DNA from 2 places in the Sphaerisporangium sp. NBC_01403 genome. Region 2 is predicted to be linked to the other one. Evidence: riboswitches for the same ligand, from Rfam matches in the RefSeq annotation. Region 2 holds a riboswitch; the other holds the start of a gene.

Region 1 (14,354 bases), 3.0 Mb from region 2:
GGCCACCCCGCTGCCCGTCGCGCGCTTCCACACCTCCAACGAGACCGCCTCGGGCGGCATCGCGCTGCGCACCACCCCGGGCGACCCCCAGAGCGTCGACATCGTCTTCATGGACGAGAACGGCGCCGACCTCTCCCAGGGCGCGCAGCGCAAGCTGGAGCGCGTCTTCTCCCGGCAGGAGTTCCGCCGCGCCTTCCCCGGGGAGATCGCCGAGCTGAGCTTCCCCGCCCGTGCCGTCGAGGACTACACCCGCGAGCTGCTGCGCTGGGTCGACATGTCCGGCGTGCGGGACGCCGAGATGAAGGTCGTCATCGACTGCGCGGGCGGCACCTCCTCCCTGGTGCTCCCGAGCCTGCTCGGGCGGGTGGGGGTGGACGTGCTCACCGTCAACAACCGCCTGGACGACGCCTCGCCGACCGAGACGCTCGCCGAGCGCCGCAGGGACCTCCAGCGCCTGGCGGAGCTCGTGGGGTCCTCCAGGGCCGCTTTCGGCGTACGTTTCGACCCGGTCGGGGAGCGCGTCTCCCTGGTCGACGAGATGGGCCAGCTGATCAGCGAGGAGCGGGCGCAGCTCGTCGTCCTCGACCTGGTGGCGGCCGAGCGCCGCGGCGGCCGGGTCGCCCTGCCCGTGACCACCACCCGCGTGGCCGAGCAGGTGTGCCGGTTCCACGGGGCCCAGGTGCAGTGGACCTCCACGGCCCTGGACGCCCTCACCTCCGCGGCGGCCGACCCCGAGCTGATCTTCGCGGCGGACGGGCGCGGCGGCTTCATCGTCCCCGAGTTCGCGCCCACGGTCGACGGGCTGGCCGCCTTCCTGCGCATCCTCGGCCTGGTGGCCCGCACCCGGCTGTCGCTCAGCCAGATCGACGCCCGCATCCCGCAGGCCAAGATGCTCAAACGCACCGTGCCGACCCCGTGGGCCGCCAAGGGCGCGGTCATGCGGTCGGTCGTCGAGGCGGCCGATGGGTACCACCTGGACACCACCGACGGCGTGCGCGTGGTCGAGGAGGACGGAGGCTGGGCCCTGATCCTTCCCGACCCCTCGGAGGCCGTCACCCATATCTGGGCGGAGGGTGACGACCTGGACGTCGCCCAGGGCCTCCTGGAGCGCTGGGCCCGGGTGGTGGAGCACGCCGTGGGCACCTGAGCACCCGCCCCTGGAACGGGTACGTTCTGCCCCGAACCACCCGTTTCCAGTCACATTTGAACGGCGCGCCGCATGGACCGGAGGGCGGCGCGGGCGGTAGCTTTGGACCGGCGTGGCGAGCCGAGTCGGAAGCAACGAGGGGCGAGCGCCGTCAGGAGATACGCGAGCCCCCGTAAGCGAGGACCGAGCGAGCCCCACCAGCAGCATGTCCGAACCCGCGAGCCTGCCCTCATCTTGACCTTTGCGACTCATCAGCGTAAGTTGCGGCATTCGCAGTCTGAGCAACTATGAGAAGCGAAGAACCGAGGCACGCCGCCCAGAGCACCGTCGCCGCGACTTCGCGGTAGGAGGCCGAGCCGATCGATGCCGAGCGTCTACTGCACGCAGTGCGGTCATGCCAACCCTGACGACGCCCGTTTCTGCTCACGGTGCGGGTCGCCGCTGAGTCGTGTCGAAAACACGCCGGGGGACACCACCTCCACGATCTCACTCAGTGGGATCGAGGCGATGGACGGCGACGCGACGGGACAGACGCTCATCCCCGATCGGGCTTCGGTCGAGCAGCTGCCGGCCGGCACGGCCCTGCTGGTCGTGATGCGCGGGCCCAACGCCGGGAGCCGGTTCCTCCTCGACAGCGATCTGACCACGGCCGGCCGCCACCCCGAGAGCGACATCTTCCTGGACGACGTGACCGTGTCGCGCAGGCACGCGGAGTTCTACCGGCGGGGCGACTACTTCACCGCCAGGGACGTCGGCAGCCTCAACGGCACCTACGTCAACCGGGAGCGCATCGAGGAGCTACCGCTCTCCGGCGGCGACGAAGTCCAGATCGGCAAGTTCCGGCTGGTGTTCCTCACGCGTGGGTGAGGAGGAGCGGTGATGGGCGCGCAGGCGGCCAGGGCGTTCATGAGCATCGGGGAAGTCCTCGAGATCCTGCGGGGCGACTTCCCCGACGTCACCGTCTCCAAGATCCGCTTTCTCGAGGGCGAGGGGCTCATCGAGCCCCAGCGCTCCCCCTCGGGATACCGCAAGTTCACCCACGCCGACGTCGAGCGCCTGCGCTACATCCTCACCGCCCAGCGTGACCGCTACCTTCCGCTGCGCGTGATCAAGGACCATCTGGACACCGCCGAGCGCGACGGCGTCACCCGGCCCCGCGCCGTCGGGGCCGAGTCGCCGGAGATCCGGCTGAGCCGCGCCGAGCTGCTGGAGGCCGCGGCGCTCGACGAGGAGACCCTCGTGGAGCTGGAGGACTACGGCCTGCTGACCCCGGTCGCCCGGTGGTACGACGCCGAGGCCCTCACCGTCGCCAGGGCCTCGGGGGCGCTCGGAAGGTTCGGGCTGCACCCCCGCCATCTGCGGGTGCTCAGGGCCGCCGCGGAGCGCGAGGCGGGGCTCGTGGAGCAGGCCGTGGCGCCGCTGCTGCGCCGCCGGGCCCCCGGCGCCGTCGACCAGGCCGAGGAGACCGCCCGCGAGCTCTCCGTCCTGCTCCAGGAGCTGCACGCCGCCCTGGTGCGGGGCGGTCTACGGGGCATTCTGGGCCGCTGACGGAGCCGCCCGGACATTTCGGGGTGCGGGGATGTTACGTTGAATTTTGCGGCGATGGTCACGCCGCGAGCCGAGAGCCGCAAGGGAACAGGCCCGGAGCGGGCCGGCGACCCAATGAGACGGAGCAGCCTGTGTTGCAGATGGAGGTCGTGGGGGTCCGCGTCGAGATGCCCTCCAACCAGCCCATCGTCCTGCTCAAGGAGGCGAAGGGTGAGCGTTATCTGCCGATCTGGATTGGGATGACCGAGGCCACGGCCATCGCTCTGGCACAGGCAGAGGAGCCGCCTCCCCGGCCGCTCACCCACGACTTGTTCAAGGACGTCATCGAAGCTCTCGGCGTGCGGTTGCAGACGGTCAACATCGTGGCGCTGCGCGACGGGATCTTCTTCGCTGACCTGGTGTTCTCCAACGGTGTCGAGGTGAGCGCACGCCCATCCGACTCGATCGCGTTGGCTCTTCGCACCGGTGCCAGCATCTTCGCCAGCGAGGATGTCGTGCGCGAGGCCGGCGTCATCATCCCCGACGATCAGGAGGACGAGGTCGAGAAGTTCCGCGAGTTCCTGGACACGATCACGCCCGAGGACTTCGGTCGTGCGGGTTAGCCATATCGGGCATTTACGCTTCACGACGCGCCGGGCGGGATCGTTGACTGAGGATCGCGCCAGTCCTACGGTGCAAGGGAAACCACGGTTGTAATTCACGAACCCCCAGATCAGACCGTGGGATGAGAGAAAGCCGGAGGTCCGCAGTGGCGGTCAGCAGCGGCGAGGGAAAGACGGCCGGCCAGCATGATCCGGCCCAGCGCCAGTCGGCGCGGGAGCGCGCGGGTGAGCAGGGCCTGTTGTTCGACGAGCGGCCTGCGTCGCTGCCCGCCGACGTGGGATACCGCGGCCCGACGGCGTGCTCGGCGGCCGGCATCACCTACCGCCAGCTCGACTACTGGGCGCGAACCCAGCTGGTCGAGCCGTCGGTACGGGCGGCGCAGGGCTCGGGGTCGCAACGGCTCTACAGCTTCCGCGACATCCTCGTTCTCAAGGTGGTCAAGCGCCTGCTCGACACCGGGGTGTCGCTCCAGCAGATACGCACGGCGGTGCAGCATCTGCGGGAGCGCGGGGTCAACGACCTCGCGCAGATCACCCTGATGAGCGACGGCGTGAGCGTCTACGAGTGCACCTCGGCCGACGAGGTGATCGATCTGCTGGAAGGCGGCCAGGGCGTGTTCGGCATCGCCTTGGGCGGGGTCTGGCGCGAGGTCGAGGGATCCCTGGCGGAGCTGCCGGGGGAACGCGCGGAGCCGGCCGACCGGGACTCCACGGAGGAGCACCCGGGTGACGAGCTGGCTCGGCGCAGGAAGGCCCGCAAGACCGGGTGACCCAGGTCACCTGCTGCGGCGCGGGGTGGTGGCCCGCGTGAGCGGAGATCCCGTGGGGACGGGGCTGGATCTTCGCAAACCCGCAGGTCAGGGGTAAAGTCCGGCAAACCCGGGCGATAGGGGTAGCCCCTAACTCGGGGTGGGACGGTACGATTGGCGCAAGGCTTACGACCCTGTGCGGGAGAGTCCCTGGCACGGGCCGGTTCCGCGCTCCACGCGGTGCCGGTGCGTGACCCGGGCGCCGAAGGAGCAACCTCCCCGGAATCTCTCAGGCCCACGTACCGCACGGGTGAGGCGACTCTGGAAAGTAGACGTGCCCGCCAGGCGTGTCTCACCGACGGTGCAAATCCGCATTTATGCGGATGAAGCTCTCAGGTCGCGATGAGGATGTCGCGATGACAGAGGGGGAGACCCGGCATACGCGCGCGCTCCAGCGCCGGTCTCCACCACCCTCAGGAGGGCCTCATGACCGATCGGTCACCGCTTCGCGACCTGTCCGCACCGCCCTTCGCCACCCGGCACATCGGCCCGGCGGACGCCGACCAGGCGCGCATGCTGGAGGCCGTGGGCTACGAGTCCGTCGCCGACCTCATCGCCCTGGCCGTCCCCGGGGCGATCCGCGCGGAGGGTCCGCTCGACCTGCCCGAGGCGGCGAGCGAGACCGAGGCCATCGCCGAGCTGCGGGCGCTCGCCTCCCGCAACCAGGTGCTGACCTCGATGATCGGGCTCGGCTACCACGACACGATCACCCCGGCGGTCATCCGGCGCAACCTGCTGGAGAACCCCGGCTGGTACACCGCCTACACGCCCTACCAGCCCGAGATCTCGCAGGGACGCCTCGAGGCCCTCCTGAACTTCCAGACCGTGATCAGCGACCTGGCCGGGCTGGACGTCGCCGGCGCCTCGCTGCTCGACGAGGCCACGGCCGCTGCGGAGGCCATGACGCTGGCCCGCCGCGCCGGCCGCGCGAAGTCCCCGGTGTTCGTCGTGGACGCCGACGCGCTCCCGCAGACCAAGGCCGTGCTGGCCACCCGCGCGGAGCCGCTCGGCATCGAGCTGGTCGAGGCCGACCTCGGCCGGGGCCTGCCCGACGGCGAGCTGTTCGGCGTGCTCGTCCAGTACCCGGGCGCCAGCGGAGAGGTCAAGGACTTCCGCGCCGTCGCCGACCAGGCCCACGCCCGCGGCGCCCTGGTGGTCGCCGCCGCCGACCTCCTCGCGCTGACCCTGATGGAGGCCCCCGGCTCCATGGGCGCCGACATCGCCGTCGGCTCCTCCCAGCGCTTCGGCGTCCCCTTCGGGTTCGGCGGCCCGCACGCCGCCTACATGGCGGTGCGCGAGGGGCTCCAGCGGCAGATGCCCGGGCGCCTGGTCGGGGTCTCGCAGGACGCCGACGGCCGCCCGGCGTACCGGCTCGCCCTGCAGACCCGCGAGCAGCACATCCGCCGCGAGAAGGCCACCAGCAACATCTGCACGGCGCAGGTGCTGCTCGCCGTGATCGCCGGCATGTACGCCGTCTACCACGGCCCCGAGGGGCTCAGGCGCATCGCCCAGCGCACCCACCGGCACGCCGCAGTGCTCGCGGCCGGTCTGCGCGGCGCGGGCGTCGAGGTCGTGCACGACGACTTCTTCGACACCGTGCTCGCCCGCGTCCCCGGCAGGGCCGCCGAGATCGTCGCGGCGGCCAGGGACAGGGGGGTCAACCTCCGCCTGGCCGACGCCGACCACGTGGGCGTCTCCTGCGACGAGAAGACCACCGCCGCCGACCTGCGGGCGGTCTGGGAGGCGTTCGGCCTCACCGGCATCGTGCTGGACGACCTGGACACCGCCACCTCCGACGCGCTGCCCGCCGGGCTGCTGCGCACCACGGACTTCCTCACCCACCCGGTGTTCCACTCCCACCGCTCCGAGACCGCGATGCTCCGCTACCTGCGCAAGCTTCAGGACAAGGACATCGCGCTCGACCGGTCGATGATCCCGCTGGGCTCCTGCACGATGAAGCTCAACGCCACGACCGAGATGGAGCCGATCAGCTGGCCCGAGCTCGCCGACATCCACCCCTACGCCCCCGCCGACCAGGTGGAGGGCTACGTGCGCCTCATCAAGGACCTGGAGGGCTGGCTGGCCGAGGTCACCGGGTACGACGCCGTCTCGCTGCAGCCCAACGCGGGCTCCCAGGGCGAGTTCGCCGGCCTGCTCGCGATCCGCGCCTACCACCGGGCCAACGGCGACACCGAGCGCGACGTCTGCCTCATCCCGTCGTCGGCCCACGGCACCAACGCCGCCAGCGCCGTCATGGCGGGCATGCGGGTCGTCGTGGTCGCCTGCGACGACGAGGGCAACGTCGACGTCCCCGACCTCAACGCCAAGATCGACAAGCACCGCGACCGGCTGGCGGCGATCATGGTGACCTACCCCTCCACGCACGGCGTGTTCGAGGAGACGATCACCGAGGTCTGCGAGCGGGTCCACCAGGCCGGCGGCCAGGTCTACGTCGACGGCGCCAACCTCAACGCCCTGGTCGGGCTGGCCAAGCCCGGGTCGTTCGGCGCGGACGTCTCCCACCTGAACCTCCACAAGACGTTCTGCATCCCGCACGGCGGCGGCGGTCCGGGCGTCGGCCCGGTGGCGGTCCGCTCCCACCTCGCCCCCTACCTGCCCGGCCACCCGCTGGAGGACGGCCCGGTGGGCCCGGTCTCGGCCGCCCCCTTCGGGTCGGCCGGCATCCTGCCGATCTCGTGGGCCTACGTCAGGATGATGGGTGCCGACGGGCTCAAGGCGGCCACCGAGCAGGCGATCCTGTCGGCCAACTACCTCGCGCGGCGGCTCGCCCCGCACTACCCGGTGCTCTACACCGGCCGTGAGGGCCTGGTGGCGCACGAGTGCATCGTCGACCTGCGCCAGATCACCAAGGAGACCGGCGTCACCGTCGACGACGTCGCCAAGCGGCTGGTCGACTACGGCTTCCACGCGCCCACCATGTCGTTCCCCGTGGCGGGCACCCTGATGATCGAGCCGACCGAGAGCGAGGACCTCGCCGAGCTCGACCGGTTCTGCGACGCCATGATCGCGATCAGGGAGGAGATCGCCAAGGTCGCCTCCGGGGCCTACGACCGGGCCGACAACCCGCTGCGCAACGCCCCGCACACGGCCGACAGCGTGGTGGCCGACGACTGGGCCCACCCCTACACCCGCACCGAGGCGGCCTACCCCGTGCCGGCCCTCCGCGAGGCGAAGTACTGGTCGCCGGTGCGCCGCATCGACCAGGCGTACGGCGACCGCAACCTCGTGTGCTCCTGCCCCCCGCTGGAGGCATACGAAGACTAGGCGACCAGCCTCGGGCGCCCGTCCGCATCGGCATAATATGTCGCGCGCGACGGCGCGCCCGCGTCGCGAGGCCCGGGGAACCCCCTATCCGGAGAAGAGGTCCCGATGGCGGCGCACGAGGTGCAGTCCGGCCGGCGTATCGACGACGCGCGGCGGCTGGCCGAGAGCGGTGAGCTCGACGCGGCGGCCGAGATCTTCGCCGAGCTGGCCGCCGACGAGCAGGAGGCCGACCGCGCCCAGGCGGCCGTCGGACTCGCCGTCGTGCTGGAGCAGCGCGGCGACGTGGCCGGGGCCAGGGCCGCGGCGCGCACGGCCCTTGCCACCGGCCATCCGGAGTACGCCGCCCAGGCGGCCTGCCACCTGGCACGCGGGTTCGAGAGGGACGACATGGCCGACCAGGCGCGTGCCGCCTGGCAGGCCGTGATCGGCGTGGGCACCCCGGCCTACCTGCCCGCGGCGCACATGGCGCTGGCGCGCATCGCCGTGCGCCAGGGGGACGATCGGGAGGCCGAGGCGTCGCTGCGCGCCGCGCTCGCCACCCGCGACCCCGCCACCGGCTCCCTGGCCGCCCAGCGGCTCGCCGAGTACCTCCTCGCCGAGGGGGAGCCGGGGGAGGCCGCCGACGTGCTGATCGAGGCGCTCGACGTGCCGGGCGTCGCCGACTCCGGCCGGCTGCGCGTGCTGCTCGGCATCGCCCACCTCGACATGGCCTGCGGGGAGTTCGCCGCCGCGGCCGAGGGCGGCGAGGACACCGACAGCGCGGCGCTCGCCATCGAGCTCCTCGCCCGCACCCTCCCGCTGCGCGGGCGCGACGCGGACGCCGAGACGGTGTGGACGTACGGCCTGGAGCACCCCGACGAGGGGGTGGCCGAGCAGGTGCGCCTGCGCCTGCACCGCGACGAGGAGCCCGCCGAGGGCGAGGAAGGCGACTAGGCGGGAGCGGGGGAGACGGGCCGCAGCGACAGGAAGGTGCCGGTCGGCAGCATCCTGGCCATCGCGGCGGCCAGGGCCTCCGGCGTCATGCAGGTTCCGGCACCGCTGGAGTACGAGCGTGCCACCAGCGTCGACCACGCCATCGGGCTGCTTGAGCGGCTGCGGGCTCAGCGGGGGGAGGGGGCCTCAGCGGCGGCGGCGGCCGAACGCCGCGGCGACGTTGACCAGGATGATGCCGGTCCAGGCGAGGAACAGCCCGGCGGGGCCCGCCTGCGTGGCCGCGATCGCCGTCAGCGGGACGCCGATGCCGAGCGACCCGAGGGCGATGGGGATCGTGCCGTCCCCCTGCTTGTGCTGCTTGGCCTGGCCCGGAGGGGCGCCGGGAGCGTAGCCCTGCGGGCCGGGATGGCCCTGGTAGCCGTTCTGGGCCGCGACCTCGGCCCGCACCCGCGCGTCGATCGTGGAGTCGATCTTCTCCAGGAAGGACTCGATCAGCGCGTGCTCGTAGTCGGGGCCGAGGTCACGACGGGCCTCGACCGTGGCGCGAAGCTCGTCGCGGGGGAGTGAGTTGTCGGGCACCCTCCTAATCTGGCACAGACACGCCGCCTGGGCATCCCCCCGGAGAAGGAGAGAGGTCGTCCGCGGGTACCGTGTCGGCCATGCGCATCGTGACGCCCGCCGGCCCGGCGATCGTGGAGGTCGACGAGGTGCCCCGCCCGAGGTTCCTGTTCGTGCTCACGCACGGGTCGGCCGGGGGGGTCGAGGCGCCCGACCTGCTGGCGGTGCGCGACGCGGTGTCCGCGATCGGAGGCACGGTCGCGCGGGTGCTGCAGCCCTTCAGGGTCGCGGGCGCCCGGGCGCCGGGGTCGCCGGCCAGGCAGGACGAGGCGTGGACCACGCTGGTTGGCGCGGTGCGCGAGCGGTTTCCCGGCCTCGCCCTCGTGCAGGGCGGGCGGAGCAACGGGGCGCGGGTGGCCTGCCGCACGGCCCGCGCGGCCGGAGCCGAGGCGGTCGTCGCGCTGGCCTTCCCCCTGCACCCGCCGGGTAGGCCCGAGCGCTCGCGAGCGGGTGAGCTGCGCGAGGCGGGCGTCGACGTGCTGGCGGTCAGCGGTGACCGCGACCGTTTCGGCGTGCCGGAAGAGGCGGATACGACACGCCTGATCGTGCTCGCCGGTGAGGGACACGACCTCAGCAAAAACCCCGCCCAGGTGGGCGAGGTCGTGGCGAACTGGCTCTGCCCCCGGTTCTGCTGATCTCAGGCGGCGCTGATGGCGAGGTCGGTGGGGCGGTGCGGGGCGATGACCGCGCCGTCGGGCAGGAGCTCCCCGGTGTCCTCGAAAAGCACGATGCCGTTGCACAGCAGGCTCCACCCCTGCTCGGGGTGTGCCGCTATCGTGCGGGCGGCTTCGCGGTCCGGCGCGGTGGTGCTCGGACAGGACGGCTCATGCGGGCACATCGGCGTGCCTCCGGTTTTCTCTCTCGATCTGGTGCTCGGCCGGGGGAATCCGCGCCGGTGTCTGTCTCCGGACGGTTACCCCCACCCCCGTTGGACGGGGACGAGCGCTGTGTGGTTGACGTGTGCGGTGCCGCACACCTACAGAGTAAGTGTGCTGCGGGTCACACGCGGGCGACATAGCCCGTTGGGACGGTTTCGAACCTTCGAATAGGGGGTCCGGGGGGGTCCATCGGGCTGGTTCGGCGCTGTGACCTGCGACACAAGCGTGCCCCACCGAAGATAACGGTCCAAGCACGACTCGCCGCCGAACCGATAAACGAAGGGTTACGTCTGCGCGATGCCCCTGAGCAGGGCGTCCAGGCCGCGCTCGAACGCGGCCACCGCCTCCTCGTCCGACTCCGGCCGGGAGGCCTGGCCGGGCGGGGCGCCGGGCTCCTCGCCGTCGCCGGCCGGGCCGATCGCCCAGCCCGACCGCTGGATCTCCACGGCGACGCTTCCCATCACGTACGCCCGCAGGGTGCGCACCGCCCGCGCCGAGTCGCCGAGGCCCGAGGCGGCCAGCTGCTCGGCCTGCTCCCGGATCGCCATGAGCGCGGTGCCCTGCGGCGGCTTGGTGAGCGCGAGCGCGAGCACACCTGGGTGTTCCAGCAGCGCGGCCCGTGCCGCGCGGGCCCAGGCGCGGGCGATGTCCTGCCAGCCGGCGGGGCCGGAGTCCGGGACGGTGACCGTGGTGACGTGCTCGGCGAGCGCGTCCATCAGGGCCTCCTTGCCCCGGGGCAGGTGGTGGTAGATCGCCATCGCCTCCACCTGCAGGGAGTCGCCGAGCCGCCGCATCGTCAGCCGCCGCAGGCCCTGGCCGTCGGCGATGTGGAGGGCGGCGTCGATGATGCGCTCGCGGGACAGGGGGACGGGAGGTCGCTTCGCTGGCATACGAGGCATGATCCGCATGATGGCTTACTTTGTAAAGGGCGCCACGCCGTACCGGCGCCCGACCTGTCTCGCGGGCCGCGTACGCTATGGCAAGCAACCCACGCCGGATCACCGGCGATGTGCCGAGAAAGGGCGAGCGATGGCGTTTTTCCGTCCCGGTGTGAGCCGGGAGGCGGAGGTCAGGCACCACGCCGACCAGGAGGTCGGGAAGAGCTTCGGCGAGCTGCTGGAGAAGGCCCGCGGGGCGGAGCACGAGCTTCGCCGCACGCAGGCCTCCCGGGCCGGCGCCGCGGAGCTGCGGGCGGCGGGGCTGGCCTTCGACCGCGCGCTGACCGACGCCCTGCGGGCGGCGGAGGCGGCTCAGCGGGCGGCCTTCGGAGTCAAGGCGTACGACGACCGCATCAGGCGGCGCAAGGGCGTCGCCACCCCCGAGGGTGCCAGGTGGACCGCCGAGGTCAACAAGCTGCGCACGCTGCGCGAGGAGAACCGGCTGACGGGCATCGCCAGGGTGCCGCGCCCCTTCGCGCCCGCGCGCTGACCCTCCGCGCCGGGGAGAGTGAAACGGCTTCCGCCCGGGAGGGCGGAAGCCGTTCGTGACCCTCAGCTGGCCCAGTCGAGCAGCGGGCGGGTGTTGCTCGGGTGCCGCAGCTTGGAGAGCGACTCCTTCTCCAGCTGGCGGATCCGCTCGCGGGTCAGCCCGAGGTGCTTGCCGATCTCGTCGAGCGTGTGCGGCTTGCCGTCGATCAGCCCGAAGCGCAGTGCCATGATCTTGGCCTCGCGCGGGGTCAGGTTGCCCAGCACGCCCCGCAGCTCCGCGCCGAGCAGCTGCCGGTCGACGACCTCCGAGGCCTCGGGGGCGTCGACGTCCTCGATCAGGTCGCCGATGGTCGTCTCGCCGTCCTCGCCGATGGTGGCGTTGAGGCTGATCGGCTGGCGGCTGGTGCGCAGCAGCTCCTCGATCTGGTCGGGCGTCTTGTCGAGCTCCACCGCCAGCTCCTCAGGGGTGGGCTCGCGGCCGAACCGCTGGTGCATGTCGCGCTCGATGCGCGAGAGCTTCGACAGCAGCTCCAGCACGTGCACGGGAAGCCGGATCGTACGGGCCGAGTCGGCGAAGCCCCGCTGGATCGCCTGCCGGATCCACCACATGGCGTACGTCGAGAACTTGTAGCCCTTGGAGTAGTCGAACTTCTCCACGGCGCGGATCAGCCCGAGGTTGCCCTCCTGGACCACGTCGAGCAGCGCCATGCCGCGGTCGGTGTACTTCTTCGCCACCGAGACGACCAGCCGGAGGTTGGCCTCCAGCATGTGGTCCTTGGCGCGCCTGCCGTCCTCGGCGATCCACTCGAGGTCGGCGCGCCGGGAGGCGCTCAGCGTCTCGGTCTCCAGCTTGTGCTCGGCGTACAGGCCGGCCTCGATGCGCTTGGCCAGCTCGACCTCCTCCGCCGCGGTCAGCAGGGTGCGCCGGCCGATCGACTTCAGGTAGGTGTGCACCGAGTCGCCCATGACCGAGGACTGGTCGTCCAGGTCGAACGTCTCGCTCTGGAGCTCGCTCTCGTCCGGCTCGTTCCAGCCGTCCCCGGGCTCGGCGGGGGCCTCGTCCTTGGCGGGCGACGCCTGCGGCACGGTGGCGGCGGGAGCCGCCTCGGCCGTCTTGCGCGTGGTCCGGCGGGCGGTGCGCCGGGGGCGGGTCTCGACGGTCCCCTCGGGGGATTCGGCGGTCTCCTCGGTGGTGATCGTGGTGCTTGTCATTGCGCTCTTCGCGGTAGTCTTCATCGTGGTGCTCTTACGGGTCTTTCTCGCCGGGCTACCGGTCCCCAAGGGGGGCTCGTTCTCCGCGGCCAGGCTCACGCCGGCCTCGCTGAGATCGCGCAGGATCGAGCGGCCCTTGGCGGGGCTGATCCGCGCCGTCGAGAACGCCTCGCGAAGCTCCGCGAGGGAAAGGTGACCTTGCGCTCGCCCACGGTCGAGGACCTGAGCGAGATTCGTCGGGGTCGCCTCGCGCTCAGTCGAGGTCGCCACGGCAGTTCGGGGCATGAGCACACCTCCTCCGTCACGGAGTCGTCTTTTAGGTCGCTGGGATGGCGCGGCGTCCGGCGATCGGCGCACCAGTATCAATAACGTCAGACGCCGTGGTTTGTTCCCGCCGGGCGCGTGGCCGTCGCTGATCGCCTCCTGATCGTCGCACTCGTCGTCGCTGGTAGTTCCCCCCTCTGCCCGAGATCGGGGACTCGACACGGGATCGGGGAAACCGGGGCCCGGCACGAGGAGAGGCGGGCCGCCTCCCGGCGACCCGCCTCCTCCACGAGCCCGCGCCGTTACTTCGGCTTCTTCTCGGGGGTGATGACCGGGATCGGGAGCGGCTCGGCGCTCTCCATGCGCTTTTCGGTCCAGAACTCCGCGACCTTCTTCGGGTCGGGGTTGACGTCGTCGTTGGTGACGACGAACTCCTCAGACGACCTGGTCGGCTCGGCGTTCTGGGGGACATCGGGGCCGGGGATCTGGCCCGGCGCCTCGCCCGGGCCGTAGGGCGCGGAGCCTTCGCTCTCCTGGCTGACCTTGGCGGTCTTGTCGACCCCTCCCGAGGCGGCGGCCGCCGCGACGGAGATACCCCCGGCGAGGACCACGCCCACCACTCCGGCGGAGATCCACATCTTGCGGGTTGGGTTCATCAAGGCGTCCTTCCTAGATCCGGCTGCCTGTAAGACGCGCCGGACGCGACTTCCGGTTCCCTTGACGGGACATTGTGGTCAAGAAGCATCCCTTATGCCAACAAAGCCGGAAATTTCACGGCGTACGGCCACAAGATCGTGCTTGCCGTTCGGCAGCAGCGGGAGCCGGGTCCGCAGCGCCAGCGCGCGCGGGGCGGCGTGGCCCGGCAACCGGCCCTTCACCAGGGCGCGCAGCTCGTCGAGGGCCGGGGGAGCGGCCGGGTCGGCGGCGACGACCACCGCGACGACCTCCTCGCCCCACTCCGGATCGGGCCGGCCGACGACCACCGCCTCGCGGACACCGGGATGGCCCGCCAGGATTTCGGCCACCACTCCGGCCACGACCTTCTCGCCCCCGGTGTTGATCACATCGTCCGCGCGGCCCAGCACCCGCAGCCGTCCCTCGCCGAGCACGCCGACATCGGAGGTGAGGTACCAGCCGCCGTCCAGGGCCGCCTCGGTGAGATCGGGACGCAGCCGGTAACCGGAGAACAGCACCGGCCCCGCCAGGCGGACCCGCCCGTCCGCCCCGACCTTCACCTCCACCCCGTCCAGCGGGACGCCGTCGTAGACGCACCCGCCGCACGTCTCGCTCATGCCGTACGTCGTGACGACCCGCGCCCCGCGCTCCCTGGCCTCGGCCAGCAGGCGGGGCGGCGCGGCGGCGCCGCCGAGCAGGATCGTACGGAACCGCGACAGATCGGCGCCGGCGTCGATCATGCGCCTGAGCTGGGTGGGGACCAGCGACACGTGCTCGGCGCCGCTGCCGGCCACCGCGCCGGGGGAGAAGCGCTCGTGGATCAGCGGCGCAGACCCGCTCAACAACGCCCGGACCAGCACCTGCAGGCCCGAGACGTGGGAGGGGGGCAGGCAGCACAGCCAGCGCTCGCCAGGCCGGGCCGAGAGCCGCCGGAGCGAGGCCGACGCCGACGCCCG
Region 2 (14,354 bases):
GTAGGAGCCTTCCCTGCGCGGCTTGCCGGCCACGCCGACATTGTCCGATTCAAGGCGAGATGTGTACCAAGAGCATCCGTCCTCGCCGAGCCGCCTGGCCCGCCCGTAGGATCCACGCATGGAGCGGGCACTGATCTGGCTGCACGGCGGCGCATGGATGAAGCGGCACGCCGGCGAGCGGTCGCGCGAGATCCTGGCGGCTCACGGCCTCGACGTCGTGCCGGTCAACCACCGGCTGAGCGGCGAGGCCACCTGGCCCGCGCAGCTCGACGACGTACGGGCCGCCGTGCGCGAGCTCCGTGCCGAGCGGCCCGGCGTGCGGGTGCTGGTGGCGGGAAGGTCCTCGGGCGCACACCTGGCGCTCCATCTGGGCCTGCGCGGCGTCGACGCCCCCGACGACGTGGCCGCCGTGATCGCCTGTTCCCCTCCTGTAGACCCGCTGGCCGCCGACTGGCCCGAGCCGCGCGTCGCGGGAAGCCCCTGGGCCCGGCTGCTCGGCCACGTCCCCGTCGCGGGGGACGATCTCACCGCTGACGTCACCCCGACCAACCACGTGGGCAACGGGGTGCCCGTGCTGCTGCTCCACGGGGCCGGGGACACCACGGTCCCCCCGACCCAGACGCTCGACCTGGCGAACGCGCTGCTGGCCTCGGGTCACCCCGTGACGGCCTATCTCGCGCCCGGGGATCACGACCTCGACCTGGGCGCGGACGACATCCGTCAGGTCATCGCGTCGTTCCTGCACGCTCAGTGACGGACGCCGTACTCCCGGCGGATCTCGTTCGCGGTCTCCTTGATCTGGTCCTGTGTCCGGAGGAGCCGGGCCTCGGCCTCCTCGGTGCGCGCCTCGGCCGCCATGGTGCGGTTACCGGTGCCGGCGCCGAGCCGCCGCTTCGCCCGTGCCTTCAGCTCGCGCATCTTCCACTTGTCCATGAAGCCCATCGCGCTTCGCCTCCCTGATAGCGGTCACGTTCGCTCCCGCACACTGCCCCGGGATTCGCGAACCATGCGCACCTCAGGCGTCATCGCACCTCAAAGGGCTCATTTCGCCCTGCGCTCGCCGCTCCAGGCCGAGGGCAGGTCGTGGCGGCCGGAGACGAACTCCTGGACGCTGATCTTCACCCTGATCGCCGGGCGGCGCCAGCGGTTCTCGCGGTGGACGGCCTTGGCCATCTTGGACGGTCTCGGCCTGCGCGACCCGGGCGCGAAGAACCAGTGGGCCCACGGCGAGCCGGGACGCGCCAGCCGTATCGCCCCGGCGATCAGCAGGACCGGCGCGAACAGGCCCGCGAGACCGGTCCAGATCTTGCCCTTCAGCAGGGTGACGACCGCGAGCACGAGGTTGACGACCAGAAGGAGCACCGCCGTCCACCTCCCGCTCGGCGACGGGTCCGGCGCCTCCCAGCCGAAAGGACGCAACCCCAGCAGCAGGAGCAGCGTCACCGCGATCGCGACGAACACCGCGTCGACCGAGGTGCGCCCCTCCTCGGACCAGTAGACGTCCCGGAGGTGCAGGATCAGGGCGAACTCGTCCAGCACCAGGGCGGCTCCGACCCCGAACAGGGCCGCGGTCATGGCGTACCAGCCTGGCGACAGCCCGGCCGTCACCAGCCCGGCGACGCCGCCGAAGAGCATGAGCACCACGCCGAACACGACGTGGTGGACGTGGACGTCGCCGACGTTGACGTTGCGGAACCATCCGACCCTGGCCCGGATCAGCCGGACGTTGACCCGCGTGAACAGGAACGTGACGATGAGCGCCGTCAGGAAGCAGAAGAGCGGCAGCCTTCCGCTGTCGACGATCCGCTCGTGAAACCAGATCCCCACAGGCATCCCCCAGTACCGATGCTACGGTCCCGCCGGGAGTGATCCCCCGGCCGAAGGCCGCCGACCCGCGCCGAGCGAAGGGACATTCCGGACAGGGGTGATTGAGGGGCAGGTCAGGGGGGCTTGCCTCAGGCCAGGAAGGCGCGCAGGAGCGCGGCGGTGCCCTCCAGATGCTCCACGACGGCCTTCCTCGCCGCCTCCGGGTCGCCCGCGAGGATCGCGGCGACCATCGCGGCGTGCTGCGCGCCCGAGTGGTCGATGTTGGGCCCGAGCACGGGGATGGCGTTCAGCAGGTCGGTCACCCGCAGCCTGGCGTCCGCGCCGGCCGCCGCCAGCAGGGCCGACCCGGTCAGCTCGGCGATCGACAGATGGAAGGCCGTGTCCAGCCGCCGGTAGTCGGCGGGCGCGGCGTCGTTGACGTCGGCGAGGCGGCGTTCCAGCGTCGCCTTCTGCTCCTCGGTGAGGTCCATGGCGGCCAGGACCTGGGCGGCTCCGCACTCGATCGCCATGCGGAAGGTCAGCGCGTCGGCGAGGTCGGAGGCGCCCATCTCGTTGACGGCCCTGCGCAGGTCGCCCTGGCCCGGGTGCGGGGGTTCGTAGACGACGAACGCTCCCCCGTAACGGCCGCGCCGTACGTCGAGGTAGCCGGCGTCCTGCAGCGCCCGGATCGCCTCCCGGAGCGTGACCCGGCTGATGCCGAGCTGGACGGCGAGGTCGCGCTCGGCGGGGAGTTTCTCGCCTGGACCGACCACGCCGAGCTTGATCGCCTGGAGCAGCCGCTCCACCGTCTCCTCGAAGGCGTTGCCCGCCCGGACGGGCCCGAGGAGCGCGACGAGCTGGGGCTCGCCCATCACTTCCCCCCTAGACCGGCTGCAATGGTTCGAGATTAGTCCATTCGACGGCTCAAGTGTCCTGAACCGTTGACGCGAGACCGCCGCTGGTGCTTGCATGCCTCCAATGGTCTGTTTCCAGACTTTTGCGGGAGGGAAGCGCCGTGCTCACCGTCGACCAACTGCGTGACGAGGTGTCCGCCGGGCGGGTGGACACCGTGCTTCTGGCCATCGCCGACATGCAGGGACGCCTCCAGGGCAAGCGGCTGTCCGCGCGGTACTTCCTGGAGGAGGTGCTGGACCACGCGGCCGAGGGGTGCAACTACCTCCTCGCGGTGGACGTCGACATGAACACCGTCGACGGCTACAGCATGTCGTCCTGGGAGCGCGGCTACGGCGACTTCGTGATGAAGCCCGACCTGTCCACCCTGCGCCGGGTGCCCTGGCAGGAGGGCACGGTCATGCTGATGGCCGACCTGCTCTGGGAGGACGGCTCCGACGTCACCGCCTCCCCCCGCCAGATCCTGCGCGGGCAGCTCGCCCGCCTCGCCGAGCGCGGCTGGGCGGCGTACGTCGGCACCGAGCTGGAGTTCGTGGTCTACAACGACAGCTACGAGAGCGCCTGGTCCAAGGCCTACCGCGACCTCACGCCCGCCAACCAGTACAACGTCGACTACTCGCTGCTCGGCGGCGCCCGCGTCGAGCCCCTGCTGCGCCGGATCAGGCTCGGCATGGAGGGCGCGGGGATGTACGTCGAGTCGGCCAAGGGCGAGTGCAACCTCGGGCAGCACGAGATCGCCTTCAGGTTCACCGAGGCGCTCGCCACCTGCGACAACCACTCGATCTACAAGAACGGGGCCAAGGAGATCGCCGCCCAGGAGGGGATGTCGATCACCTTCATGGCCAAGCCGAACCAGCGTGAGGGCAACTCCTGCCATATCCACATCTCCCTTCGCACGGCGGACGGCGAGCCGGTCATGGCGGGGGACGGCGGGCACGGGCTGTCGAAGGTCGGAGAGCATTTCATCGCGGGCCAGCTCGCCGCCATGCGCGAGCTCACGCTGCTGTACGCGCCCAACATCAACTCATACAAGAGGTACGTCCCCGGAAGCTTCGCCCCCACGGCGGTCAAGTGGGGTGTGGACAACCGCACCTGCTCCCTGCGGCTGGTCGGGCACGGGCCCTCGCTCCGCATCGAGAACCGCGTGCCCGGCGGGGACGTCAACCCCTACCTCGCGGTGTCGGCGCTGGTCGCCGCGGGCCTGCACGGCATCGAGAACGAGCTGCCGCTGGAGGACGCGTACGGCGGCAACGCCTACACCGCGGGCGCCGAGACCGTGCCCGCCACGCTGCGCGACGCGCTCACCCTGTGGGAGGGTTCGAAGATCGCCAAGGACGCGCTGGGCGAGCAGGTCGTCGAGCACTACGCGAACAACGCCCGGGTCGAGCTGGCCGCCTTCGAGGCGGCCGTCACGGACTGGGAGCTTTTCCGGGGATTCGAGCGGATGTGACATGAAGATCATCAACCCTGCCACCGAGGACGTGCTCGCCGACGTCGAGCTCGCCGACCTGGCCGAGACCGACCGCGCGGTGGAGCGTGCCAGGAAGGCGTTCCCCGCCTGGCGGGACGTGGCGCCCGGCGACCGCGCGCGGCTGCTCCGGCGCTTCGCCGACCTGGTCGACCGCCACGGCGACGAGCTGGCCGGCCTGGAGCTCGCCAACGCGGGCCACCCGATCGGCAACGCCCGCTGGGAGGCCGGCAACGTCCGCGACGTGCTGCACTTCTACGCGGGCGCGCCCGAGCGCAACCACGGCATGCAGATCCCGGTGGCGGGCGGGGTGAACATCACGTTCGCCGAGCCGCTCGGCGTCGTCGGGGTGATCGTGCCGTGGAACTTCCCCATGGTGATCATGACCTGGGGGGCGGCCCCGGCGCTGGCGGCCGGCAACACCGTCATCGTGAAACCCGCCGAATGGACCCCGCTGACGGCTCTGAGGCTGGCGGAGCTGGCCCTCGAAGCCGGCCTCCCCGAGGGGGTGCTCCAGGTGCTGCCTGGACCAGGGGAGGTCGCGGGGGCCCGGCTCGTGGAGCACCCCAGCGTCAACAAGATCGTGTTCACCGGGTCGACCGAGGTCGGGAAGCTGATCGCCGCCAGGGCCGCGCAGAACGTCAAGAGGCTCACGCTGGAGCTCGGCGGCAAGAGCGCCAACGTGGTGTTCGCGGACGCCGACCTGGAGCAGGCCGCGGCCAGCGCGCCCTCGGCGGTCTTCGACAACAGCGGGCAGGACTGCTGCGCGCGCTCGCGGATCCTGGTGGAGCGCTCCGTGTACGAGGAGTTCCTCGACCGGCTCGGCACGGCCGTCGGGGGCCTGAAGGTGGGCGACCCGCTCGATCCGGGCACGGACATGGGGCCGCTGATCAGCGCCGAGCACCGCGAACGGGTCGCGTCGTTCGTCACCGGCACGCCGCGCTTCCAGGGCTCGTGCCCGTCCGGCAGGGGTTTCTGGTTCCCGCCGACCGTGCTGACCCACGACTCGCTGGACGACCGCGCGTTCACGGACGAGATCTTCGGGCCGGTCGTGAGCGTGGTCCCGTTCGAGGACGAGGCGGACGCCGTACAGCTCGCCAATAACACGAAATATGGGCTTTCGGGGTCTATCTGGACCCGGGACGTGGGGCGGGCACTCCGGGTGGCCCGCGCGGTCGAGGCGGGGAACCTCTCCGTCAACTCCCACTCGTCCGTGAGGTACTGGACGCCCTTCGGCGGCTTCAAGCAGTCTGGCCTCGGCCGCGAACTGGGGCCGGACGCGCTGGCCGCCTTCACCGAGACCAAGAACGTCTTCATCGCCCACTGATCCCGGGCTCCGCCCGGGCGGCTCTAGTTCACCCAAGCACCAGGGAGTTCGTCACTATGCAACGTCTGCGGGACCGCGTCGCCGTGATCACGGGGGCGGCGGGCGGCATCGGCCTCGCCACGGCACGCCGCTTCGCCGAGGAGGGCGCGAAGGTCGTGTGCGCCGACCTCGACGAGGACGGCGGCGCCAAGCTGGCGGACGAGGTGGGCGGCCTGTTCGTCCGCACCGACGTCACCAGCGAGGAGGACGTCAGCCGGATGTTCGAGACGGCCTTCGAGACCTACGGCAGCGTGGACATCGCGTTCAACAACGCGGGCATCTCGCCCCCCGACGACGACTCGATCCTGACCACCGGCATCGAGGCCTGGAAGCGGGTTCAGGACGTCAACCTGACCAGCGTGTACCTCTGCTGCAAGCACGCCATCCCGTACATGCGGCGGCAGGGCAAGGGCTCGATCATCAACACCGCGTCGTTCGTGGCGGTGATGGGCTCCGCGACGTCCCAGATCTCCTACACCGCCTCCAAGGGCGGCGTGCTCGCCATGTCGCGCGAGCTGGGCGTCCAGTTCGCGCGCGAGGGCATCAGGGTCAACGCGCTGTGCCCCGGGCCGGTCAACACCCCGCTGCTGCAGGAACTGTTCGCCAAGGACCCCGAGCGCGCCCAGCGGCGCCTGGTCCACATCCCGGTGGGCCGCTTCGCCGAGGCCTCCGAGATCGCCGCCGCCGTCGCGTTCCTCGCCTCGGACGACGCGAGCTTCATCACCGGGGCCGAGTTCCTGGTGGACGGCGGCATCTCCGGCGCCTACGTGACCCCGCTTTAGCCCATGCCGCGACCCGTCATCGGCATCACCTGCTACGTCGAGCCCGCCGCCTTCACCGTGTGGCGGATGCCGGCCGCGCTGCTGCCGTACACCTATGTGGAGCACGTCGTCAGGGCGGGTGGCCAGCCGGTCATCCTGCCCCCGGCGGGCGACCCCGCGCCGCTGGTCGAGCGGTTGGACGGCCTGATCGTGGCGGGCGGCGGCGACGTCGATCCCGGCAGGTACGGGGAGCAGCCGCACCACCAAACCGGATACGTCCGGAAATTTCGTGATGAGGCGGAGTTCGAGCTGGTCGGCGCGGCACTGGAAGCAGAGCTCCCCTTCCTCGGCATCTGCCGAGGGCTCCAGGTGCTGAACGTGTCGCTGGGCGGCAGCCTCCACCAGCACCTGCCCGACGTGGTGGGCCACAGCGGCCACTCCCCCGCCCCCGGCGAGTTCGGCCACCTGCCCGTACGGCTGGCGCCCGGCAGCGCGATCGCCGGCGTGCTGGGCGCCGAGGAGGCCGCCGCCGCCCACTACCACCACCAGGCGACCGACCGCCTCGGTGAGGGCCTCGCGGTGTCCGCCACCTCGGACGACGGCACGGTCGAGGCGGTGGAGCTCGCCGGGCACCCCTTCACGCTGGGCGTCCAATGGCATCCCGAGGCCGGCCAGGAAGGTCACCTGTTCGAGGCGCTGGTCGCCGCAGCGTCGGCCGGGCGGTCTTGGTAAGGTGAGCGGGAACACCGATGATCCCGTGCGGGAGAGCGTCCTGACATCCGGTCAGGACCCCTGAAGGAGCAAGTCCTCCCCGCGAACCTCACAAGGCAAAGGACCGCGCGGGCCAGGTGATCTCTGGAAAGCAGGCTCCCTCCACGGGGCCTCGCCGAAGGTGAAAGTCCGGTAAAACCCGGGCGAAACTCTCAGGCACCGATGACAGAGGGGGAGGATGCTCTCATCCAACCCTGTCTGAGGTGCGCATCATGTCCAGACCCACACCGCTCCGCGAGGTGCACGAGAGCCTCGGCGCGACGCTCACCGACTTCGCCGGCTGGCTGATGCCGCTGCGCTACGGCAGCGAGTCCGCCGAGCACAACGCGGTGCGCACGGCCGCCGGGCTTTTCGACCTCTCCCACATGGGCGAGATCTTCGTCACCGGCCCGCAGGGGGGCGAGGCGCTGGACCACGCGCTGGTCGGCCACCTGTCGGTGCTGGAGCCCGGCCGCGCCCGCTACACCATGATCTGCGCCGCCGACGGCGGCGTGCTGGACGACCTGATCGTCTACCGGCTGGCCCCCGAGGAGTTCCTCGTCGTGGCCAACGCCTCCAACTACGAGCGGGTGACCGCCGAGCTCACCGAGCGGGCCCGCGGGTTCGAGGCCGAGGTCGACGACCGGTCCGACCGCTACGCGCTGATCGCCATCCAGGGTCCGCGCGCCCAGGAGATCCTCAGCGCGCTCACCGACGCCGACCTGGCCGGCCTGAAGTACTACGCGGGGCTGCCTGGCACCGTCGCAGGAGCCGAGGCCCTCATCGCCCGCACCGGGTACACCGGCGAGGACGGCTTCGAGCTCTTCGTCGCCGCGCAGGACGCCGCGCCGCTGTGGCAGGAGCTCACCAAGGCGGGCGACGCGTACGACCTGCGCCCCGCCGGGCTGTCCGCCCGCGACACGCTCCGCCTCGAGGCCGGCATGCCCCTGTACGGCAACGAGCTGAACGCCGGGCTGACCCCCTTCGACGCGGGCCTCGGCCGGGTCGTGAAGTTCGACAAGCCGGGCGACTTCGTCGGCCGCGCGGCGCTCGCGCCGCTGAAGGACGTGCCTCCGCGCCGGCGCCTCACCGGCCTGGTCGCGCGTGGCCGCCGAGTGCCGCGCCACGGCTACCCTGTGGTGCTGCTGACTGACGGCACCGTCGTTGGGGAGGTCACCAGCGGCGCGCCCTCGCAGTCCCTCGGCAAGCCGATCGCGATGGCCTACGTGGACACCAATGTGTCCGAAGGACTCGCGGTCGACATCCGTGGTAGCCATGAACCGGTCGACGTGGTTGACCTGCCTTTTTACCGGAGGAGCATGTGAGCAGCATTCCCGAGGAGCTCAGCTACACCAAGGAGCACGAGTGGGTGGCCGGGCTCGACGACGGCCTCACCGTGACCGTGGGGATCACGGCGTTCGCCGCCGACGCGCTGGGTGACGTGGTCTACGTCCAACTGCCGGAGACGGGTGCGACCGTCGAGGCCGGGGACGCCATCGGAGAGGTCGAGTCCACCAAGTCCGTGAGCGACATCTACGCGCCGGTGACGGGCGAGGTCGTCGAGGTCAACCAGACCGTCGTGGACGACCCCTCCCTGGTCAACTCCGACCCGTACGGCGAGGGCTGGCTGTTCCGCGTGCGCATCGAGGGAACCCCCGAGGATCTGCTCAGCGCCGAGGAGTACACCACCGTCACCACCGCCGAGTCCTGACGACCCCGGCCGTCCCGCCGTCCGCCACCGAGCGCCATCACCCCGGCGAGCCGTCCGTGCTCGCCGGGGCCCCCGCACAACCTGCTCCGAAGGGCCGAGATCAATGGCGATCAGCGTCTTCGATCTGTTCAAGATAGGCATCGGGCCGTCGAGCTCGCACACGGGCGGCCCCATGGCGGCGGCGCACAAGTTCGCCCGGGGGCTCGACCGCGACGGGCTGCTGGAGAAGACGGCCCGGGTGGAGGTCATCCTCTACGGCTCGCTCGGCCTCACCGGCAAGGGGCACGGCAGCGACAAGGCCGTCCTGCTGGGGCTGTCGGGCGAGAAGCCCGAGCTGGTCGATGTCGACTCCATCGACGGCCGGCTGGCCCAGATGCGATCGTCCGGCACCGTGCGGCTGTACGGCTCGCGCGAGATCCCCTTCGTGATCGGCGAGGACCTCGTCTTCGAGCGCAAGATCTCGCTGCCGCACCACCCGAACGGCATGCGCTTCACCGCGTTCTCCCCCGAGGGCGACTCCCTCCGGGAGAAGATCTACTACTCGGTCGGCGGCGGGTTCGTCGTGGACGAGAACGCCACGGGCGCCGACCGCATCAAGGCCGATGACACCGAGCTCCCCCACCCCTTCACCACGGCGGCGGAGCTTCTCCGCCACTGCTCTGAGACCGGTCTGTCGATCTCCGGGCTGATGCTGGAGAACGAGAAGGCCTTCGGCCGCACCGAGGACGAGATCCGGGCCGAGCTGCTGCGGCTCTGGCAGGTCATGGCCGACTGCGTACGGCGCGGCAGCGCCAAGGAAGGCGTGCTCCCCGGAGGCCTCAAGGTCAGGCGGCGGGCCAACCAGCTCTTCCGGCGGCTGCAGAGCGAGGCACCCGAGAAGGACCCGCTCCAGACGATGGACTGGGTCACCCTGTTCGCCCTCGCCGTGAACGAGGAGAACGCGGCGGGCGGCCGCATCGTGACCGCGCCCACCAACGGCGCCGCCGGCATCATCCCGGCCGTGCTGACGTACTACGACCGGTTCACGCCGCAGGCCGACGACGAGGGCATCATCCGCTTCCTGCTCACGGCAGGGGCGATCGGCGTGCTGTTCAAGGAGAACGCCTCGATCTCCGGGGCCGAGGTCGGCTGCCAGGGCGAGGTCGGCTCCGCCTGCTCGATGGCCGCCGCCGGACTCACCGAGGTGCTCGGAGGCACGCCCGAGCAGGTCGAGAACGCCGCCGAGATCGGCATCGAGCACAACCTCGGCCTGACCTGCGACCCGATCGGCGGCCTGGTGCAGATCCCCTGCATCGAGCGCAACGCGGTCGCCTCGATCAAGGCCATCGCGGCGGCCCGCATCGCCCTGCGCGGCGACGGCCGCCACTTCGTCTCCCTGGACAAGGCCATCAAGACCATGCGCGACACGGGACGCGACATGCTCGACAAATACAAGGAGACCAGCCGAGGCGGCCTGGCCGTGAACGTCATCGAGTGCTGATCCCCGGCCCATGACGGCGTGCCCGCCGAGACAGGTGGAGTAGTACTCCAGCGGACGCGGCCAGGAGGCGATCACCGAGGGTGATTCGAGCCCGTCGGCCAGCAGATTCTGGTCGACGCCCCGCGACGTGTCGACGCTCGCGCAGGTGAACGAGACCGAGCCGGCACGGCTACGAGGGAAAACTCCTGGCGGCCGCTATCCGCCAGGCCCCACGACCGGCTGACGAGGCGGAACGAACGCCCCAAGGAGCCGGCCGGCGATCCGGCCCGCAGGGGTGCGATCCCTGGCCGCCGCAGAGAGATCATCCCAGTTATGGGGATATAAAGCGCTTCATCCGATATACCGCACAAGTGGCCCGTCGGGGCCATATCCCATTTGCCGCATTAAACGGCAGTCGACACACTTGCCGGATTAATCATCTGTGTTGCCGCCTCAATACGGGGTAGTTCACCTATGTGCCGCCATTATGGTGATACAGCGCTCGATTCTCTGCATTTACTAGCTGGGGGTATTTAGGTGATTCATCCACCTAGAGACAGGCAGTCTCTGACGCGAATGATCAACGACCGATCCCTGTTCGCTTACATCGGCGCGGCGGTGACGGCCGGGGCGCTCATGGCGCTGCCGCTTCCCGCGCAGGCCAACTCGCACGCCGGCACCTCGAACGGCGCCCACGCCCGCCTCACGTTCCCGTCGACACCCGACGGCGGCGGAGGCGGAGGAGGCGAGGAAGAGGCTCCCGCCGCGAAGAAGCCCAGAAAGGAAATCCGGAAGCACCACCGAATTCGCTACGTCGCCCACCGTCCGCGAAAGCACCACGAACATTTCCACCAACCGCAACCGCGAGAGAACGTCGATGTCTCTGTCGACTCCGAGCACGGCGGAGGCGGCGACCGCCGACACCACTGGGGGAATCACGGCCACCACCACAACAATCATTTCGCCGACGACCTCTACCGCACGCGGCACCTGCGCAGGTTCCACAGCTATCGCGAGGCCCGCGAGGCGCTCGTCCGGGACGCGAACCGCTGGTTCCGTCACACATCGGAGAAGGCCCACCCGAAGCGCGTCAAGGGCCACGATGATGTACGCGTCATGCGTGAAGAGCCCAGCGCTCACCGGGATTCCGGCCGGAAAGGCGAGTAAGGGCCGCCGGGACCCCAGAACCCGGGGGTGAGCCCGGCACCCAGGGATCGGCCGGACCTGCGGGTCCGGCCGGTCCCTCCGGCTACGAGTGGCCCGCCGGGGCCCTCCAGCCGGGAAGGTCAGGCCGTGGCGGGGGCCGTCAGGAGGTCGGCCGTCCGGAGAACGCGGGCGAAGCCGCCGTGATGGAGGCTGGCGCTGGTGGCCCGGGTGAGTTCCTCGGCGGTGACCACCTCGCCGTCGGGGCCGAAGGCGTCGAAGGTGTGCATCGCGTCGATCACGAACAGCACGCGGTACCCGAGGTTGCCCCCCATGCGGGCCGTGGTCTCGTTGCACATGTTGGTCTGGATACCGACGATGACGATCTGCCCGATCCCGCGCTCGCGCAGCCACTCGTCCAGATTCGGCTTTCCATAGAAGGCGGAGTTGACGGACTTGGTGACGAAGAGGTCGGGCGCCTCCGGCCCCAGGGACTCCCCCACAAGACCCTTCAACTCGTTGCCCGGCATACCGGGCGCCAGGGGCGAACCCGGCGCCGAATCCTGCCGCACGACCACGACCGGCCGCCGCTGTGCGCGCCAGTCCCGGATCAGCGCGGCAATGTTCTCCTCGGCGGCCGGGTTGTCCCGACGGCCGAAATAGGGGTCCTCGAAGCCCTTCTGCACGTCGACGACGATGAGGGCGGCGTTCTTCTCGATCTGGATCTCGCTCATGACGACAAGCTTCGCCGCGCGGGCGTACACGCACGAGTGGCAGAGATGTCATCGTGCGATACTTTTCTGCCATGCGCACCGTGGCGACCCTCATCTACGACGACATGCGCGCCTTCGACTACGCGGTCATCGCCGAAGTCTGGGGCATGGACCGTACGGACGGCGGGGTGCCCGCCTTCGAGCTGCGCCGCTGCTCGGCGGACGGCCGGCCCGTACGGATGCACCCCGGCGCGCTGGTCGAGGCGACGCACGGGCTGGACGGCCTGGCCGGCGCGGACCTGGTCGTGGCACCCGGCCGGGAGGACCCCTTCGCCCCAGTGCCCAGCGAGGTAGCCGAGGCGCTACGCGCCGCACGTGCGACCGGGAAGACGATCGCTTCGCTGTGCGCGGGGGCGTTCGTGCTGGCGGCCGCGGGCATCCTCGATGGACGCCGGGCCGTCACCCACTGGCGCCTCACCGAGCGGCTCGCCCTCGACCACCCTGACACTGTCGTCGTACCCGACGTGCTGTTCATGGAGGACGACGGTGTCTGGACCGCGGCCGGTACGGTCGGCGGTGTCGACCTCTGCCTGGAGCTGGTCCGGCGGGCGCACGGCGCGGCCGTGGCCAACACGATCGCCCGCCGCATGGTCACCGCCGCGCACCGCGACGGCGGCCAGGCCCAGTTCGTCGAACGGCCGGTCCCGCAGGCCGTCGGTGCGCAGTCGGTCATCACGACCACGCTGGAGTGGGCCCTCGGCCACCTCGACCGGCCGCTCACCGTCACCGACCTGGCGAGGCACGCCCGTACGGCGCCGCGTACCTTCGCCCGTAACTTCGCGGCGCTCACCGGCACCACGCCCGCGCAGTGGCTGATCAGGCAGCGGGTCACCGAGGCGCAGCGGCTGCTGGAGACCACGGACCTGTCTGTCGAGCAGGTGGCCACGCGGTGCGGCTTCGGCACGGCGACGATGCTCCGCCGCCACTTCAGCCGAGTCGTCGGCACAGCCCCGAGCCGATACCGCCGCACCTTCGCCCACACCTGACCAGAAACGCCAGACCGGACGCACCCGCCCCTGACCGGACACGCTCACCACCTGAGCAGACGCGACCGCCACCTGACCGGACGCGCCTGCGCTACCGCGCGCGCAGCAGTTCAAGGCCCAGACGGACGCCGCCGATCGCGATCAGGGCGCCGTGTGCGATGCGGAGCGCGGGCGGGCCGAAGAACTGCGGGATGAACAGGGCGAAGCCGACGGCGAGCGGCACGCCGCTCCAGCGTGCCAGCGCGCCCGAACGCCAGACCGCGACGGCCGCCATCGTCGTACCGACGCCCAGCAGCACGAGCCCCGCCGCGAACATGGTGGCCGCCGCGGGGACGAAGCGGAAGTCGTCGACCAGTCGCAGCAGCGACGTGCTGCCCTCCTGGACGGCGCGGTGACCGATGACGTTCGCGCCGAAGACCTCGACGCCGTAGTAGGGAAGGGTCAGGCCCGCGCCGATCCACGTGACCACGAGCGCGTGAAGGGTACGGCGCTGGTTCAGCACCAGGTGGAGTGCCAGCAGTCCCAGCGTGAGCAGGATGAACCCGACGGCGGCGAACAGGTGGGACGCGATCCAGGCCTGCGAGGCCATCGCCGCGGCACCGGCCAGGGACGACTCGTCGGCGTACGGCCGCACCAACGGATAGGCGAGGAACAGGACGCCGGCGGCCGCGAGGGCCGCGGCCCCCAGGCGGGGGCGGGGAAGCGCGGGGACGGAGACGTTCACGAGTGTCGTTCCTATCGAGGGGAGGTGAGAGCCCTGGCAGACGCTCTGCTTCGAGAGCAATGCTCTCTATTACGATCGTCGATGTCAACCCAGTCCCCTGCTCTGAAGGCACGTACGATGTCCCCAGGTCGGCCCGGTCCCCCGTTCTGCCTCCGTGTCGGCCTGGAGATCCCGAAGCTACGGCAAGCCGCAAGGTAGCTGTGGGTCTTAGGCTGACCTGCGGTGATGCCGGACATGGTCAGCGTACGGATGGCCGTACGCGAAACCCTGGTGCGCCGCCGACGGAACCGAAGGGCACCTCCGATCGGATGTGGATTCCCTGGGAGCCTGTGGACAAGGGCGCGGGGGGCCGCGCGGGGCACCTAGCATGAAACCCCGTCGTCACCCCGAGGAGGTTCCGGTGCTGCCGGGCACGGCTCCGAACGCGGCCACCCCCACTGCCGCCGAGACCTCCGCCCCCCGCCAAGTGAGGGCCACAGCCAGGTCGTTCGCGCG

The links. A riboswitch is a leader RNA that binds a small molecule or an ion and turns the genes downstream of it on or off. The one in region 2 is predicted to bind glycine.
Region 1: linked by a shared signal. The riboswitch ahead of gcvP (aminomethyl-transferring glycine dehydrogenase) and the one ahead of gcvT (glycine cleavage system aminomethyltransferase GcvT) in region 2 are both predicted to bind glycine.

The regions. Positions count from the first base shown of each region.
Region 1 covers NZ_CP109534.1:3,247,043-3,261,396, reverse strand. Annotated here, with positions in the region: gene OG589_RS15145 (sugar phosphate nucleotidyltransferase) at 1-1,147, shown strand, start outside; gene OG589_RS15140 (FHA domain-containing protein) at 1,511-2,014, shown strand; gene OG589_RS15135 (MerR family transcriptional regulator) at 2,027-2,695, shown strand; gene OG589_RS15130 (bifunctional nuclease family protein) at 2,827-3,297, shown strand; gene OG589_RS15125 (MerR family transcriptional regulator) at 3,444-4,067, shown strand; glycine riboswitch at 4,236-4,361, shown strand; gene gcvP (aminomethyl-transferring glycine dehydrogenase) at 4,533-7,391, shown strand; gene OG589_RS15115 (tetratricopeptide repeat protein) at 7,497-8,324, shown strand; gene OG589_RS15110 (hypothetical protein) at 8,321-8,467, opposite strand; gene OG589_RS15105 (hypothetical protein) at 8,511-8,903, opposite strand; gene OG589_RS15100 (alpha/beta family hydrolase) at 8,984-9,577, shown strand; gene OG589_RS15095 (DUF5999 family protein) at 9,580-9,780, opposite strand; gene OG589_RS15090 (TetR/AcrR family transcriptional regulator C-terminal domain-containing protein) at 10,105-10,710, opposite strand; gene OG589_RS15085 (hypothetical protein) at 10,850-11,248, shown strand; gene OG589_RS15080 (RNA polymerase sigma factor) at 11,311-12,744, opposite strand; gene OG589_RS15075 (hypothetical protein) at 13,026-13,379, opposite strand; gene OG589_RS15070 (AMP-binding protein) at 13,458-14,354, opposite strand, start outside.
Region 2 covers NZ_CP109534.1:286,525-300,878, reverse strand. Annotated here, with positions in the region: gene OG589_RS01250 (alpha/beta hydrolase fold domain-containing protein) at 119-754, shown strand; gene OG589_RS01245 (hypothetical protein) at 748-942, opposite strand; gene OG589_RS01240 (hypothetical protein) at 1,042-1,827, opposite strand; gene OG589_RS01235 (FadR/GntR family transcriptional regulator) at 1,956-2,678, opposite strand; gene OG589_RS01230 (glutamine synthetase family protein) at 2,822-4,168, shown strand; gene OG589_RS01225 (aldehyde dehydrogenase family protein) at 4,170-5,513, shown strand; gene OG589_RS01220 (3-oxoacyl-ACP reductase) at 5,570-6,334, shown strand; gene OG589_RS01215 (gamma-glutamyl-gamma-aminobutyrate hydrolase family protein) at 6,338-7,045, shown strand; glycine riboswitch at 7,064-7,161, shown strand; gene gcvT (glycine cleavage system aminomethyltransferase GcvT) at 7,297-8,388, shown strand; gene gcvH (glycine cleavage system protein GcvH) at 8,385-8,774, shown strand; gene OG589_RS01200 (L-serine ammonia-lyase) at 8,878-10,254, shown strand; gene OG589_RS01195 (hypothetical protein) at 10,810-11,400, shown strand; gene OG589_RS01190 (cysteine hydrolase family protein) at 11,520-12,110, opposite strand; gene OG589_RS01185 (GlxA family transcriptional regulator) at 12,182-13,135, shown strand; gene OG589_RS01180 (hypothetical protein) at 13,227-13,859, opposite strand; gene OG589_RS01175 (hypothetical protein) at 14,227-14,354, shown strand, end outside.